Regions from separate parts of the Dethiothermospora halolimnae genome, predicted to be linked through region 1. Evidence: riboswitches for the same ligand, from Rfam matches in the RefSeq annotation. Region 1 holds a riboswitch; each other region holds the start of a gene.

The links. A riboswitch is a leader RNA that binds a small molecule or an ion and turns the genes downstream of it on or off. The one in region 1 is predicted to bind glycine.
Region 2: it holds a riboswitch for glycine, as region 1 does, so the genes downstream of both, V6137_RS16790 (PTS sugar transporter subunit IIC) here and V6137_RS13965 (GrdX family protein) in region 1, are expected to answer to the same signal.
Region 3: it holds a riboswitch for glycine, as region 1 does, so the genes downstream of both, gcvT (glycine cleavage system aminomethyltransferase GcvT) here and V6137_RS13965 (GrdX family protein) in region 1, are expected to answer to the same signal.

Annotation. Positions count from the first base shown of each region.
Region 1 covers NZ_JBAKFX010000037.1:22,041-26,992, reverse strand. Annotated here, with positions in the region: gene V6137_RS13975 (Na/Pi cotransporter family protein) at 1-470, shown strand, start outside; gene V6137_RS13970 (DegV family protein) at 687-1,547, shown strand; glycine riboswitch at 1,708-1,811, shown strand; gene V6137_RS13965 (GrdX family protein) at 1,981-2,352, shown strand; gene trxB (thioredoxin-disulfide reductase) at 2,610-3,554, shown strand; gene trxA (thioredoxin TrxA) at 3,587-3,904, shown strand; gene V6137_RS13950 (glycine/sarcosine/betaine reductase component B subunit) at 4,024-4,952, shown strand, end outside.
Region 2 covers NZ_JBAKFX010000054.1:20,373-25,324, reverse strand. Annotated here, with positions in the region: gene V6137_RS16800 (MATE family efflux transporter) at 1-902, shown strand, start outside; gene V6137_RS16795 (alpha/beta hydrolase family protein) at 1,009-3,000, shown strand; glycine riboswitch at 3,200-3,295, shown strand; gene V6137_RS16790 (PTS sugar transporter subunit IIC) at 3,367-4,389, shown strand; gene V6137_RS16785 (helix-turn-helix domain-containing protein) at 4,768-4,952, shown strand, end outside.
Region 3 covers NZ_JBAKFX010000001.1:146,965-151,916, reverse strand. Annotated here, with positions in the region: gene truA (tRNA pseudouridine(38-40) synthase TruA) at 1-332, shown strand, start outside; gene rplM (50S ribosomal protein L13) at 469-897, shown strand; gene rpsI (30S ribosomal protein S9) at 922-1,314, shown strand; gene cwlD (N-acetylmuramoyl-L-alanine amidase CwlD) at 1,659-2,360, shown strand; glycine riboswitch at 2,675-2,767, shown strand; glycine riboswitch at 2,770-2,850, shown strand; gene gcvT (glycine cleavage system aminomethyltransferase GcvT) at 2,941-4,035, shown strand; gene gcvH (glycine cleavage system protein GcvH) at 4,049-4,432, shown strand; gene gcvPA (aminomethyl-transferring glycine dehydrogenase subunit GcvPA) at 4,435-4,952, shown strand, end outside.

The sequences.
Region 1 (4,952 bases):
ATATAACTGAATATCTTGTGCAGCTTTATAATGCACCATTAACCGACATGCAAAACTCTACAGTAACCACATTGTTCCATACTATAAATGACTTAGAACGTGTGGGGGACCATGCTGATAACTTAGCAGAGCTAGCACAATATAGAATAGACAATAAATTTTGGTTTACAGATAATGCTTTAGATGAGCTTCAGATTATGTTTGATAAGGTTGAACATTCCTTTAAGAATGCCCTTATAGCTTTTAAGAATGCAGATCCTAAAGTTGCTAAGAATGTTATTGCCAATGAACAAGATATTGACCTATTAGAAAAACAGTATAGGGCAAATCATATTGATAGACTAAATAAACAAAAATGTCATCCAAGTTCAGGTATTGTATTCTTAGATGTGATAAGTAACCTTGAGAGGGTTGCAGATCATTCATCTAATATATCAATATCAATACTTGATGCATTAGAAAATAAATAGTCCCTTTGGGGCTATTTTTATTTTACATACAATTCTCTGCACTCTGATCTTTGCACCCTGCACTAAACAAAGAAGCACCAAAGGTGCCTTTGTTTTTAAATACCGCTATTGTAGAAATCCCATTTAAAATATATAATGATATTACGTATTCTTTTACTAAATTAAATGCAATTATAATATACTTTATTATTAATTATGAATGAGGAGTGAAGAGCTGTGGGAAGGGTAAAAATAATAGCAGATAGTGTTTCTGATATACCTAAGAAATATATAGAAGATTTAGATATAGAAGTTGTACCCCTAACTATAAATTTTGAGGATGGTAGTTATAGAGATGGAATAGATATATCCACTGAAGAATTTTATAGGAAAATGGGATGTAGTGATAAACTACCTACTACATCCCAGGTTACTCCTAAGGAGTTTATAGATATATATAACAAATTTAAAGATGATTATGAACACATAATAGTATTAACTATTTCATCAGAAATGAGTGGAACATATCAATCGGCTATGATGGCAAAGAAGATTATAGGACTTGAAGATAGGATAACTGTAATTGATTCTAGGGGAATAACCTTAGGACAAGGTTTAATGGCTATAGAAGGAGCTAGAATGGCTAAAGTGGATGAAAATAAAGATGTAATAATAGATAGGCTTAAAGATATGGTTAATCATATGGACTATATATTTGTAGTGGATACTCTGGAGAATCTTAAAAAAGGTGGAAGGCTTTCGGTTACTAAGGCATTTATAGGTGAGAAACTGAAGATTAAGCCAGTACTTAATATAGAGAATGGAAAATTAACCTTAAAGGATAAGATACGGGGGAGAAAGAAGGTTATTAAATGGGTTATAAAGAAAATAAAGAAGATGGATATGGATTTTAAAGATATGACCATTGGGGTAAATCATACTGAAGCTGAGGAATTTGCCATGGAACTTAAAGAGTCTTTAGAAAAAGAATTAAAGCCAAAGGAGATAATATTTGGAAAGGTAGGGGCAACGGTGGGAACCCATGCTGGAATTGGAGCCATAGCTGTATATTTTGAAAATTCGTTGAAAAAGGCTTAATAACCGGTTTTTATGGGTTAGTGAAAACAACGAATATTATGAAAATTAATTATAGATAAAAAAAATGTAAAATAGTATTGTATTAAAAAACTTTATATATTATAATATGGGTGAGCAGGAAAACTTGATTATTGTTTAACAATTAAATAATAGTATCTGGATGATGAATGCGGAAGAGACCGAAGGTTTAGGCGCCGAAGGAGTAAGTCAATTGGCTTGCCACTGAATGATGAAACTCTCAGGCAAAAGGACCGCATTTTGACAGTTCTCTGGGAAGCTTATTGCACCGAAGGAGCAATTCTTATATATAAGAAGAATCTCTCAGGTTAGGAACAGGGGGACGTGGCATATAACTAACAATATGTATACGTTTGTCTGTTTTTTTGTTGTCAAAAAATAGTTAAATCATTAAGGGGTGGACTCTTTGAGAAATATGATAATAACTAACAATCCGTTAGTTGAAACTAAATTTAAAGACACAGTAAAGGTAAAATTCTTTGACACCAAGTACATAGATATTTTGGTAAAAGTGAGGGATTTAGTCCATGTTGGACACAAGTTGTTGTCCCATCCCCTTTCTGGGAGTGTAAAACCTAATGAGACTCCTTATAAATCTATTTTAATAAGTGAAGAAAAGGGTAAAATGGATATGAAATCTATAATGGTCATAGAAGATAGCTTAAATACTGCGAAAAAGTTTTTGAAAGATAAAGAGACACCTAAGTGGGATGATAAGATTCTTGATGATTTTCAGGTTATAGATTTATCATTAATTGAAAATACTTTAGAGAATATTAACTTTTAAACTGGGTATAAATATAGATAATTGTGGGTAGATTTTAAACTATGGATTATTTAAAAAAACTTTTTGTAGAAAATTAATATAAAATGTAGATTAGATTATATGATAGTATATGGATGGTCCTAGTTGGACACTACATAGAAAAGGTTTTACTAAAGTAATAGTACTGTGAGAATTTCAATAATCCATACTTTAATTATTTTGCTAGGTATTAAATTAAATATATTTAGTTAAAAATAAATAAATAAGGAGTGAGGGAAATGTCAAATATTTATGACGTGGTTATAATTGGTACAGGACCTGCTGGTCTAGCTGCTGGTTTATATGCATCAAGGGCTAACCTTAAAACTATTATTCTTGAAAAAGAAAAGGCTGGCGGACAAATAGTGACAACTGAGGAAGTAGCTAATTATCCAGGATCAATTGCTGATGCAAGTGGACCATCGCTTATTGCAAGAATGGTTGAACAAGCAGAAGAGTTTGGTGCTGAAAGAAAATTAGACGAAGTTAAAGAGATAGACTTCAGTGACAAGATAAAGGTTATAAAAGGTGAAAAAGAAGAATATAAAGCAAAATCAGTAATAGTAGCTACAGGTGCTAAACCAAGGTTACTTGGTGCTCCAGGTGAAAAAGAACTAACTGGTAAGGGTGTATCTTATTGTGCTACTTGTGATGGTGCTTTCTTTGAAGACCTAGAGGTTTATGTAGTAGGAGGAGGAGATTCAGCAGTTGAAGAGGCTATGTTCTTAACTAAGTTTGCAAGAAAGGTTACTATAGTTCATAGAAGAGATAAGTTAAAGGCTGCTAAGTCAATTCAAGAAAAGGCATTCAAAAATGATAAGATAGATTTCATATGGAATTCAGAGGTTAAAGACTTAAAAGGTGACGGAATATTAGAAGCTATGACTTTAAGAAATAGAGAAACAGGAGAAGAAACAGAAATAGTAGCTAGTGAAGATGATGGAACATTTGGAGTATTTGTTTTTATAGGTTATTTACCACAAACTAGTTTATTTGAAAATGTTATAGACATGGAACGTGGTTACATCAAAACTGATGATAACATGAAAACAAATGTTGATGGAGTGTTTGCAGCTGGTGACTGTAGAGTTAAGTCACTAAGACAGGTTGTAACTGCCACTGCAGATGGTGCTATTGCAGCTGTTCAAGCTGAAAAATACATTGAAAATAATTTTGAAGAATAATATTTCTTAATAAAATATAGGAGGGGATTTTAATGTTAGTAGTTGATAAAAAATCTTTTGAGGAAGAAGTGTTAAATGCTGAAGGGTACATTTTAGTAGACTTTTGGAGTGATGGTTGTGAGCCATGTAAGGCTTTAATGCCACATATAGAAGCACTAGAAGAACAATATGGTGATCAGATGAAGTTTGTAAAACTTAATACTACAAAGGCAAGAAGACTTGCTATTAAGCAAAAAATCTTAGGATTACCAGTTATCGCTATTTACAAAGATGGCGAAAAAGTTGATGAAAGAGTTAAAGAAGAAGCAACAAAAGATAGTGTTGAGGAAATGATTAAGAAGTACTTATAATAATAAGGTATAAATTCTAGCAATAGTCTAGAGTTAATATATACATATGTGTGATACATATGTATCGCACATATATTTAAAATACACATAAGTGGAAATACTAAGAGGAGGTGAACTCTATGCGTCTAGAATTAGGAAATATTCTAATTAAGGATGTTCAATTTGGTGAAGAAACTAAAGTTGAAAATGGCACTCTATATGTAAATAAAGAAGAAATCATCAAGATGGTAAGTGAAGATGAAAACTTAAAGAGTGTAGATGTTGATTTAGCAAGACCAGGTGAAAGTGTAAGAATTACTCCTGTTAAGGATGTAATTGAGCCTAGAGTTAAAGTAGATGGACCAGGAGGAATATTCCCTGGAGTACTATCAAAAGTTGAAACTGTAGGTACAGGTAAAACTAATGTATTAAAAGGCGCTGCAGTAGTTACAACTGGTAAGGTAGTTGGTTTCCAAGAGGGTATAATAGATATGACTGGCCCAGGAGCTGATTACACTCCATTCTCAAAGCTTAATAATGTTGTATTGATTTGTGAGCCTAAAGATGGCTTAAAGCAACCTGAGCATGAAAAAGCATTAAGGATGGCAGGATTAAAAATTGCTGCATATTTAGGAGAAGCAGGAAAGGATGTTACACCAGATGAGGTTAAAGAGTATGAATCTTTACCTTTATTAAAGAGTGTAGAGAAATATCCAGAGCTTCCTAAGGTTGCATATGTTCAAATGCTTCAAAGTCAAGGATTAATGCATGACACATATGTATATGGAGTAGATGCAAAGCAAACACTATCTACTTTAATTAATCCAACTGAAATTATGGATGGAGCAATAATAAGTGGTAACTGTGTTTCTGCTTGTGACAAGAACACAACATATCATCACTTAAATAATCCAATAATCCATGACTTATTTGAACAACATGGTAAGGAAATCAACTTCGTTGGTATGATTATTACTAATGAAAATGTTTACCTTGCTGACAAAGAAAGATCATCAAACTGGGCTGCTAAATTAGCAGAATATCTTGGTGTTGATGGAGTTGTTATTTC
Region 2 (4,952 bases), on a different contig from region 1:
CATCAAGGAGTATAGGACAGGCTAAGATACCTATGTTTGTAAGTGCCATAGCCTTAGGATGTAATACTTTACTTAATTACACTCTGATATTAGGGAATTTCGGTTTTCCAGCTTTAGGAATAAAAGGGGCCGCTATAGCCACATTAATATCTAGGGCCATAGAAGTATTACTACTTATTACTATAATATATGGGAAAAAAGGTGTATTAGCCGGTAAAATATCAGAAATGATGAGTTTTAATACTAATTTACTTAGCAGATTTATAGAAAGGGCGGGTCCTGTCATAGCTAATGAGGCTTTCTGGGTAGCAGGTATGAGTGCATATTTAGCTGCCTATGGACGAATTAGTACAACAGCAGTGGCAGCAGTCCAAGTGTCGAACACAATAAACAATCTATTTATGGTGGTATCAATGGGACTTGGCAATGCATCAGCTGTTATGATAGGAAATGCTCTGGGTGCTAATAAAAGAGATAGAGCGATAAGGTATGCTAGAAAGTTTTCTATAATAGGACCTATTATTGGAATAGTCACAGGAGGACTATTGATTTTACTATCACCTTATATATTAGTGCTATTTGAGAAAACTCCGGAGGTTTATATACTGGCAAAAAAAATATTGATAGTTATGGCTTTAGCTATGAGTATTAGAGTGTTTAATACAATATTAGTCGTAGGAATCCTAAGGGGTGGGGGAGATACATTTTTTGGATTTTTATTAGAAACCGGTAGTGTTTGGTTGATAGGTGTTCCGTTGGCATTTTTAGGGTCTTTGGTATTCAAGCTTCCCATATATTGGGTAATAGGTCTTGTATATTTAGAAGAGGTGGTAAAGGCCATAGTAGGTATACCGAGGCTCATATCTAAAAGATGGGCTAATAATGTGGTTGATCATATATAAGAAAGAAGGAGATTATATCCTTCTTTTTTTATACTTAAAAAGGAATATTTGATACTTATATAGAAATATAATAATTAGACACTCTAAATAAAAGGGAGGTATTTTCATGGAAAAGTTAAAACTAGATGATTTTATTAATTATACGTTTTTATCAGGAATTAAGTTTTCAAATAATGGGGAGTATGCTTGCTTTATAAAGCATAATACAGATTTAGAAGATAATAAATATTTATCAAATCTTTGGATTTATAATGTATCAGAGGATAAATATTTTAAGTTAACATCCTTTAATGAGGAAAGTGATTTTATATGGTTAGATGATAATGAGCATATATTATTTCCAGCAACTAGGGATAAGAAAGATAAAGAAAGAAAAAAAGAAGGGGAAGAATTCACCCAGTATTATAAGATAAATATTAATGGGGGAGAGGCTGTAAAGGCCTTTAAAATACCTAGAAGTGTAACCGGAATAAATCCAATAAATGGAAGTGAGTATCTAATCTCTGCAAGTTACAATAGTTATAATAAAGAATTAGATGGTTTAACTGAAGATGAAAAGGAAAAAGAATTAAAAAGGAGAAAAGAGGAAAAGGATTATGAAGTAATAGATGAGATACCATTTTGGGGAAATGGAAGGGGTTTCACAAATAAGGTGAGGAATAGATTATATATATATAATTCAAAGGATAATAGTATAAATGAAATAACCGATAAATACACAGGTGTTGGTAGTGTTAACCTAAATGAAGACAAAACAAAAGCTATATTTATAGCTTCAAGATATAAAAACAAAATGGAATTAACCGATGATATGTATATATATCACATCGATAAGGATAAGTTACAAAATATATCCCCATATGATAACTTTAGTTATAGTTATGCTAACTTTATAGAAAACAATATAATATTTACAGGTAGTGATATGAAAGGTTATGGAGTTAACGAAAATGAAAAATTCTATAGACTAGATTTATCTAATAAAGAAGTAGAGTGTATAACTAAAGACTTTGACCGTAGTTTGTGGAATTCAGTGGGAAGTGACTGTAGATATGGTGGTTCTCAAGTTAGAAAAGTAGATAATGGGTACTTATACTTTACAACAACTGAAGGATATATGTCATACTTAAATAGAATCAATATAAATGGTGATATAGAAAGGGTTATAGATAATAATGGAACTGTAGATGGATTTGATGTTGTAGATGGAAATATAATATATATAGGATTTAATGGAACTAACCTACAGGAGATCTATAGTAAAGATAAAAAAGTAACTGATTTTAATGATGGAATAATTAATAATAAAAATATTATAAAGCCAGAAAAGGTTACTGTTGAAAATGATGGAGTTAGTATAGATGGATGGATATTAAGACCTATAGATTTTGATAAAAATAAAAAATACCCTGCTATATTAGATATTCATGGTGGGCCAAAAACAGTATATGGGGAAATATTCTATCACGAGATGCAATGCTGGGCAAATAAAGGATATGTTGTATTTTTCTGTAATCCCAGGGGCAGTGATGGAAAGGGAAATGAATTTGCCGATATAAGGGGAAAATATGGAACAATAGACTATGATGATATAATGAAATTTACCGATTATATTCTTGATAATTATAAATTTATAGATAAAGACAATGTAGGAGTAACCGGGGGATCCTATGGAGGATTTATGACAAACTGGATTATAGGCCATACAGATAGGTTTAAAGCCGCAGCATCCCAAAGAAGTATATCAAACTGGATTTCAAAATTCTGCACCACTGATATAGGATATTATTTCGTCCATGATCAAGGGGGCTCTACACCTTGGGAAGATCAACAGAAACTTTGGGAACATTCGCCACTAAAATATGCAGATAAAGTGAAAACCCCAACACTATTCATTCACTCGGAAGAGGACTATAGATGTTGGAGTCCAGAAGGATTTCAAATGTTTACAGCATTAAAATACTTTGGTGTTGAGTCAAGGCTATGCTTATTTAAAGGGGAAAATCATGAACTAAGTAGAAGTGGAAAACCGAAACATAGGATAAGAAGATTAAAGGAAATAACAGATTGGTTTAATAGATATTTAAAAAATCAATAAATCTTTTGTATCCATAATAAATATTTATGGAGTTTTCTATTGACAAATCCTTTGTATAATCATAGAATGTTATTGCAAGATAAAACTTAATAATGGTGGGTGAAAATCATTGGAGATATCCGTTAGGGATAACCGTAGGAGAAAAAAATAAATTTATGCTAAGAATTTATTTTGAAGCTCTCAGGTCATTACAATGATTTGACACAACCCTGGAGAGACCCTTACATAAGGGCATCGACGAAGAAACTTGTTTTCTAACAAGGAAACTTTCAGATAAAAGGACAGGGAATAATAAGCATTAGTTTTACTATGCTATTATTCCCTGTCTTTTTGTATGTAAAAAAATAAAAGACTGGAGGGATATTAATGATAATTATTAAAGGAATGGGACTATTAATATTAACACTTATTTTATTTTCAGGATTTAGTTTAAAGGCACCAAAGGGAAATAAAGCAATGTCAGGCCTGGCAAATGCGGCGGTAGCAACTTTTTTAGTTGAGGCTATTCATAAATATATAAATGGAGACTTTTTAAACATAAAATTCTTGGGAGAAGTTGGAAGTGCATCGGGAAGTGTAGGGGGAATAGCAGCCACAATATTAGTATCCCTTAATATGGGGGTGAACCCTATATATGCCGTTACAGCAGGAGCGGCAATGGCAGGCTATGGAATACTTCCAGGATTTATAGCAGGATATGTGGTTGGACTAATAGGACCAATACTTGAGAAGAGGTTACCAAAGGGAGTAGATGTAATCCTAGGAGCATTATTAATAGCTCCTATAGCTAGAATAGTAGGATTTGGTTCAGCTCCAGTAGTTAACTCTACCTTAAGTAATATAGGAAATATGATAGTGGTGGCATCGGAACAATCACCCTATTTAATGGGATTTTTACTAGGGGGAATAATGAAGATGATGTGTACGTCACCATTAAGTTCTATGGCATTAACTGCAATGTTAGGACTTAGGGGATTGGCAATGGGTATCGCATCAATAGCCTGTGTAGGAGGTTCATTTACAAATGGTTTAGTATTTAAAAGACTAAAATTAGGGGACTCATCAAATGTATTGAGTGTTATGTTAGAGCCATTAACTCAAGCCGACGTTATAACCCAAAACCCAATGCCAATATATTTCTCTAACTTCATAGGAGGGGGATTGGCAGGATTGTCAGCGGCATATTTTAATATTATAAATAATGCTCCAGGAACAGCATCTCCTATTCCGGGGCTTATAGCACCCTTTGGATTTAATGATCCTAAAAGTGTAATATTTGCTATTTTCTTTGCAATAATAGGTGGAATAAGTGCTGGATTAGTTGGATCAACTATATCAATGGCAATAAGGAGCAAAAGAAAAATTACAAGGGCAGTAACATCTAAATAGTAAAACATTGAAACGATTTGGACGTTCAGTTATTGATGAATTTTTAGTAATTTGGTATTGAGCGGTTTTTAATGATTTGGTGTTAGGAGATTGTTAATAATTTAGTGTTAGGAGATTGTTAATAATTTAGTGTTAGGAGATTGTTAATAATTTAGTGTTAGGAGATTGTTAATTGTTTGGTTGTTGGGGGATTCGTAATCCCCCAACTTAAATTTACAAAGAATATTTTCAACAAAAATTAAATATCTATATAATAAACCTATTTTATTACAAATAATAAACTTTTGTTAAATATTCTGAAAAATCAACAAATACATTAGAAAAAGTTATATAATAGAGTTAGAAAAGTCAATAAATCTTCTTAGGAGGCTTGCCATTATGTTAAATGGGAAAAAAATCAGAGAGCTTAGAGTAAACCTAGGTTATACAGCTAAGGATGTTGAGACTTTAACTAAAAGTGGTAAATACCATACGTCCATATCAAAATCATATTTAGAAGAACTAGAAAGAGGAGATAAGAGGAATCCAAGTTTTACAAAGATGGAAGTCTTAGCCAATATATT
Region 3 (4,952 bases), on a different contig from region 1:
TTAATTATGATAAAATGAAGAAGGCATCTGAGTACTTTTTAGGAGAACATGACTTTATAGCTTTTATGGCCTCTGGAAGTAAAGTGAAGGATACATTTAGGGAAATATATGATATAAATTTTGAAAAAAGGGACAATATTATAGATATAACCTTTAAAGGAAATGGATTTTTATATAATATGGTAAGAATAATAGTTGGAACATTATTGGACGTGGGAAAGGGTAAAATAGAAGGTAAAGAAATCCTCCACATTATAAAATCTAAGAACCGAAATAATGCTGGACCCACTGCAAAACCCCAAGGTCTGTATCTTAAAAAGGTATTATATTAAATTAATAATTAATTCCTTGACACACTTGGCACATTGTATTAAAATAGAAACATGTGTTATGCTATTAAAAATCCACTAGCCCCGGGTTTTTAACATATAGATAAATTTTTCCAATTGGAATAAGGAGGGAAATGGATTGAAAAGCTTTATAGCCAAACCAAGAGAAATTGAAAGAAAATGGTATGTAATAGACGCAGAAGGAAAGACATTAGGTAGACTTGCAAGTGAAGTTGCCAAGATATTAAGAGGGAAGCATAAGCCAACTTATACTCCTCATGTTGATACAGGAGACTTTGTAATAATTTTAAATGCTGAAAAAGTTGTTGTATCAGGTAAGAAAGCAAATCAAAAAACTTATAAATATCATACTGGATATGCAGGTGGTTTAAGAGAAATACCTTACAAGAGAATGCTAGCTGAAAAACCTGAAAAGGTATTTGAATTAGCAGTTAAGGGAATGCTTCCTAAGAATAGTTTAGGAAGAAAAATGATTAAAAAATTAAAAGTATACAGAGGATCTGAGCATAATCATGAAGCTCAAAAGCCTGAAGTTTACGAAATATAATAGTTCAGGAAGGGAGGACTGGAAGTGGCTAAGATACAATATTATGGAACAGGAAGAAGAAAGAAATCTGTAGCTAGGGTAAGACTAGTTCCAGGTAACGGAAACATCACTGTAAATAAAAGAGATTTAGATGTTTACTTTAACTTTGATACGTTAAAGGCAACTGTAAAGGAACCGCTAAATATTACTGATACATTAGACAAATATGATGTAATAGTAAATGTTAATGGTGGTGGATTTACAGGTCAAGCAGGAGCTATAAGACATGGAATATCAAGAGCATTATTAAAAGCTGACGGTGAGTTAAGACCTGTACTTAAAAAAGCTGGTTTCTTAACTAGAGACCCAAGAATGAAGGAAAGAAAGAAGTATGGTCTAAAGAAAGCAAGACGTGCTCCACAATTCTCAAAAAGATAGTTATATTTTATCAAAAACGCCGGTATATACCGGCGTTTTTTTTGTTATGGTCTCACCAACTCCCTGCACCTTACATTCTGTACGGAATAAAGAAGCACCAACGGAATTTTTTAGTTGCTGGGGGATTCGTAATCCCACAGCTCATTGAAAATACAGTCTTTGGTATAATAGTTCTTCTAGAAGAAGCCCTATATATGTTTATGTTTTCACCAATTCCCTGCACTTTGTCCTCTGTACTCTGTACAGAATAAAGAAGCACTAAAGGTGACTTTGTTCTTTTTTTGTAATATGGACAACATTCCAACTAATAGTATTAATATATGAATAAACATAGGGGGAGTGTTATGAGGGTAATATTCATAAAAAAGGCTCATGTTTTAATTTTCCTATTAGTAATAATAGGATTGATAATATTCTTTTTAGGATATAATAAGGTCCAACCTACTTTTAATTTATCAATAACTGATAAAGTGATAGTAATAGACCCAGGACATGGAGGTGTGGATCCAGGGGCTTTAGCTAAGGATGGAACGGAAGAGGAAGATATTAATCTTAGTATTTCATTAAGGTTAAAAAAACTATTAGAACAGGCAGGATGTAAAGTAATCATGACTAGAGATAAGGATGAAGGGTTATATACAGAAAAATCAAAGAGTTATAATCAAAAGAAGAATGAAGATTTGAGAAATAGGAGGATAATGACAAACGATATAAACCCCGACTTGTTTATAACTATACACTTAAATAGTTTTGGTCAGAGTAAATACTATGGAGCCCAAACCTTTTATCAGAAGGGGAGTGAAGAGGGAAAAGCACTTGCTAAAATAATACAAGAAGAATTAAAAAAAATATTAGATAATAATAATAAAAGAATGTGCCAATCTACAAATAGTGTATATTTACTACGGGAAGTAAAAGCTACGGCTATATTAGTAGAATGTGGATTTTTATCTAATCCCGATGAGCTTAGACTACTAAAAAGTGATGAGTATCAGCAAAAAATAGCAAGGGGAATATATATAGCTATAGTAAGATATTATAACTAGAGATTGAAGGGATAGTTGTTAATAATTTATTGTGGATAAGTTTTAAAAATGTGGAAAACTAATATTATGTAAATTTGAAATTGCTACAATACAGTTGATAACAGTGGTGTTGAGTTTACATAAAGTTATCCACTGTAGATTGTGGATTATGTGGATAACGTGGATAACTAAAGGAAAAGGTTAACATGATTATTTCATATAACCTTTGTTATAAATCTATAATAATAAATAATGATATATATAACAGTTACTTATAATGTATTGAATTTTTTGAAAATTTTAATATAATATAGTTATAAATTAATAATAACCAGATGATAATAACGAGAGATGCCCAACAGGGAGCCGAAGGAGCAATATATGTATAGCATATAGAAACTTTCAGGCAAAAGAATCGTTATTTGATGGCCCTCTGGAAAGTTCTAGAGAACACCGTAGGAGCAATACACTTTATTAAAGTGTTTAGAATCTCTCAGGTAAATTACAGAGGAATAGGACAGTATACTCTAATTGGGGTATATTGTCTTATTCCTCTTTTTTATACGTAAAAAACCAATATTATGCTTGAAGGAGTGATATTATGAGAACGTCTTTATATAATGAACATGTAAACTTAAAGGGTAAAATTATAGACTTTGCTGGATGGGAGTTACCTATCCAGTATGAGGGACTTGTTGTAGAACATAATACAGTTAGGGATAGTGCGGGGCTCTTTGATGTTTCCCATATGGGAGAAATAGAGATAAAGGGCAATGATGCATTGGAGTTTGTGAACCGTATTATAACTAATAATGTTAAGGATTTAGATGATAATCAGGTAGCATACAGTCTTATGTGTTATGAAGATGGGGGAATAGTAGACGATTTATTAGCCTATAAGATATCACAGAAACACTTTCTATTGGTTGTAAATGCAGCAAATATAGATAAAGATTTTAAATGGATTCTAGAAAATAAAAAAGATTATGATATAGAGATATCAAATATTTCTGATAGCATGGGGCAATTGGCACTACAGGGACCTAAAGCAGAAGAGATACTTGAAAAAATAAGTGATACAGACTTATCAACAATAAAGTTTTTCCGTTTTAATAGGGAAGTACTAATAAATAATAAAAAATGTTTAGTATCAAGAACAGGATATACAGGAGAAGATGGATTTGAAATATATACAGACCCAGATAATCTAGTGGGTATATGGAATGAAATATTAAAGGCAGGAGAGGAATATAGTATAAAACCTATAGGCCTTGGAGCTAGAGATACCCTTAGATTTGAAGCTACATTACCCTTATATGGTCATGAGATATCAAAGAATATAACACCATTAGAAGCAGGGTTAGGATTTTTTGTTAAGTTAGATAAAGATGACTTTATTGGAAAAGAAGCTTTAGTTAAAGAGAAACAAGAAGGACTTAAAAGGAAACTTGTAGGTTTTGAAATGAAGGGAAGGGGAATACCTAGGGAACAATATGATGTTTTATATGATGATAAAAAGATAGGTTTTGTTACAACAGGATATTTCTCACCTACATTAAAGAAAAATATAGGGTTAGCTATGGTAGATAGTAATTATTCAAAAATAGGAACAGATATAGATATAAAAATAAGAAAAAAGGCTGTTAAAGCTGAAATTATAAGTAAAAGGTTCTTAAGTAAAAATTATAAAAAATAGGAGGAATTAAAAAATGAAAATTTTAAAGGGATTATTATATACAAAGGATCATGAATGGATAAAAGTAGAAGGAGACAATGCATATATAGGAATAACAGATTTTGCCCAAAACTCACTGGGAGATATTGTTTTTGTAGATTTACCAGAGGAAGATGATGAGTTTGATAGAGAAGAGGAATATGGAGTTATTGAATCAGTAAAGGCAGCATCGGATTCTTTTATGCCAATAGGAGGGACTGTATTAGAAGTAAATCAAGATGTTTTAGATAGTCCAGAAGCAATAAATGCTGATCCCTATGGAAACTGGTTTATGTTAATCAAGATTTCAGATAAATCCCAGTTAGATGATTTGATGTCCCCAGAGGAATATGAAGATTTCTGTGAAAAGGAGAGATAAATATGCATAAATATATACCTACAACTAAAAAAGATAAAGAGGAAATGCTAAAGGAAATTGGATGTGAAAGTGTAGATAGATTATTTGATGATATTCCTGAAGACGTTAAATTTAAAGGAGATCTTAATATAGGAAATTCATTATCTGAATTAGAGATAAGAAAACATATGGGAAATCTTAGTTCCAAGAATAAAACAATAAATGACTTGACGTGCTTTTTAGGGGCAGGTGCTTATGATCATTATATACCCTCTGTTGTAGATCATGTTATATCAAGATCTGAATTTTATACAGCATATACTCCATATCAAGCTGAAATAAGTCAAGGAACCCTTCAGACCATATTTGAGTTTCAAAGCTTAATATGTAACTTAACAGGGATGGATGTAGCTAATGCTTCAGTTTATGATGGAGCAACTGCCATAGCTGAAGGGGCCATAACTGCAGTTTTAAGTACAAGAAAAAATGAAATAGTTATTTCAAAAACTGTTCACCCAGAATATAGAAAGGTTTTAAAGAC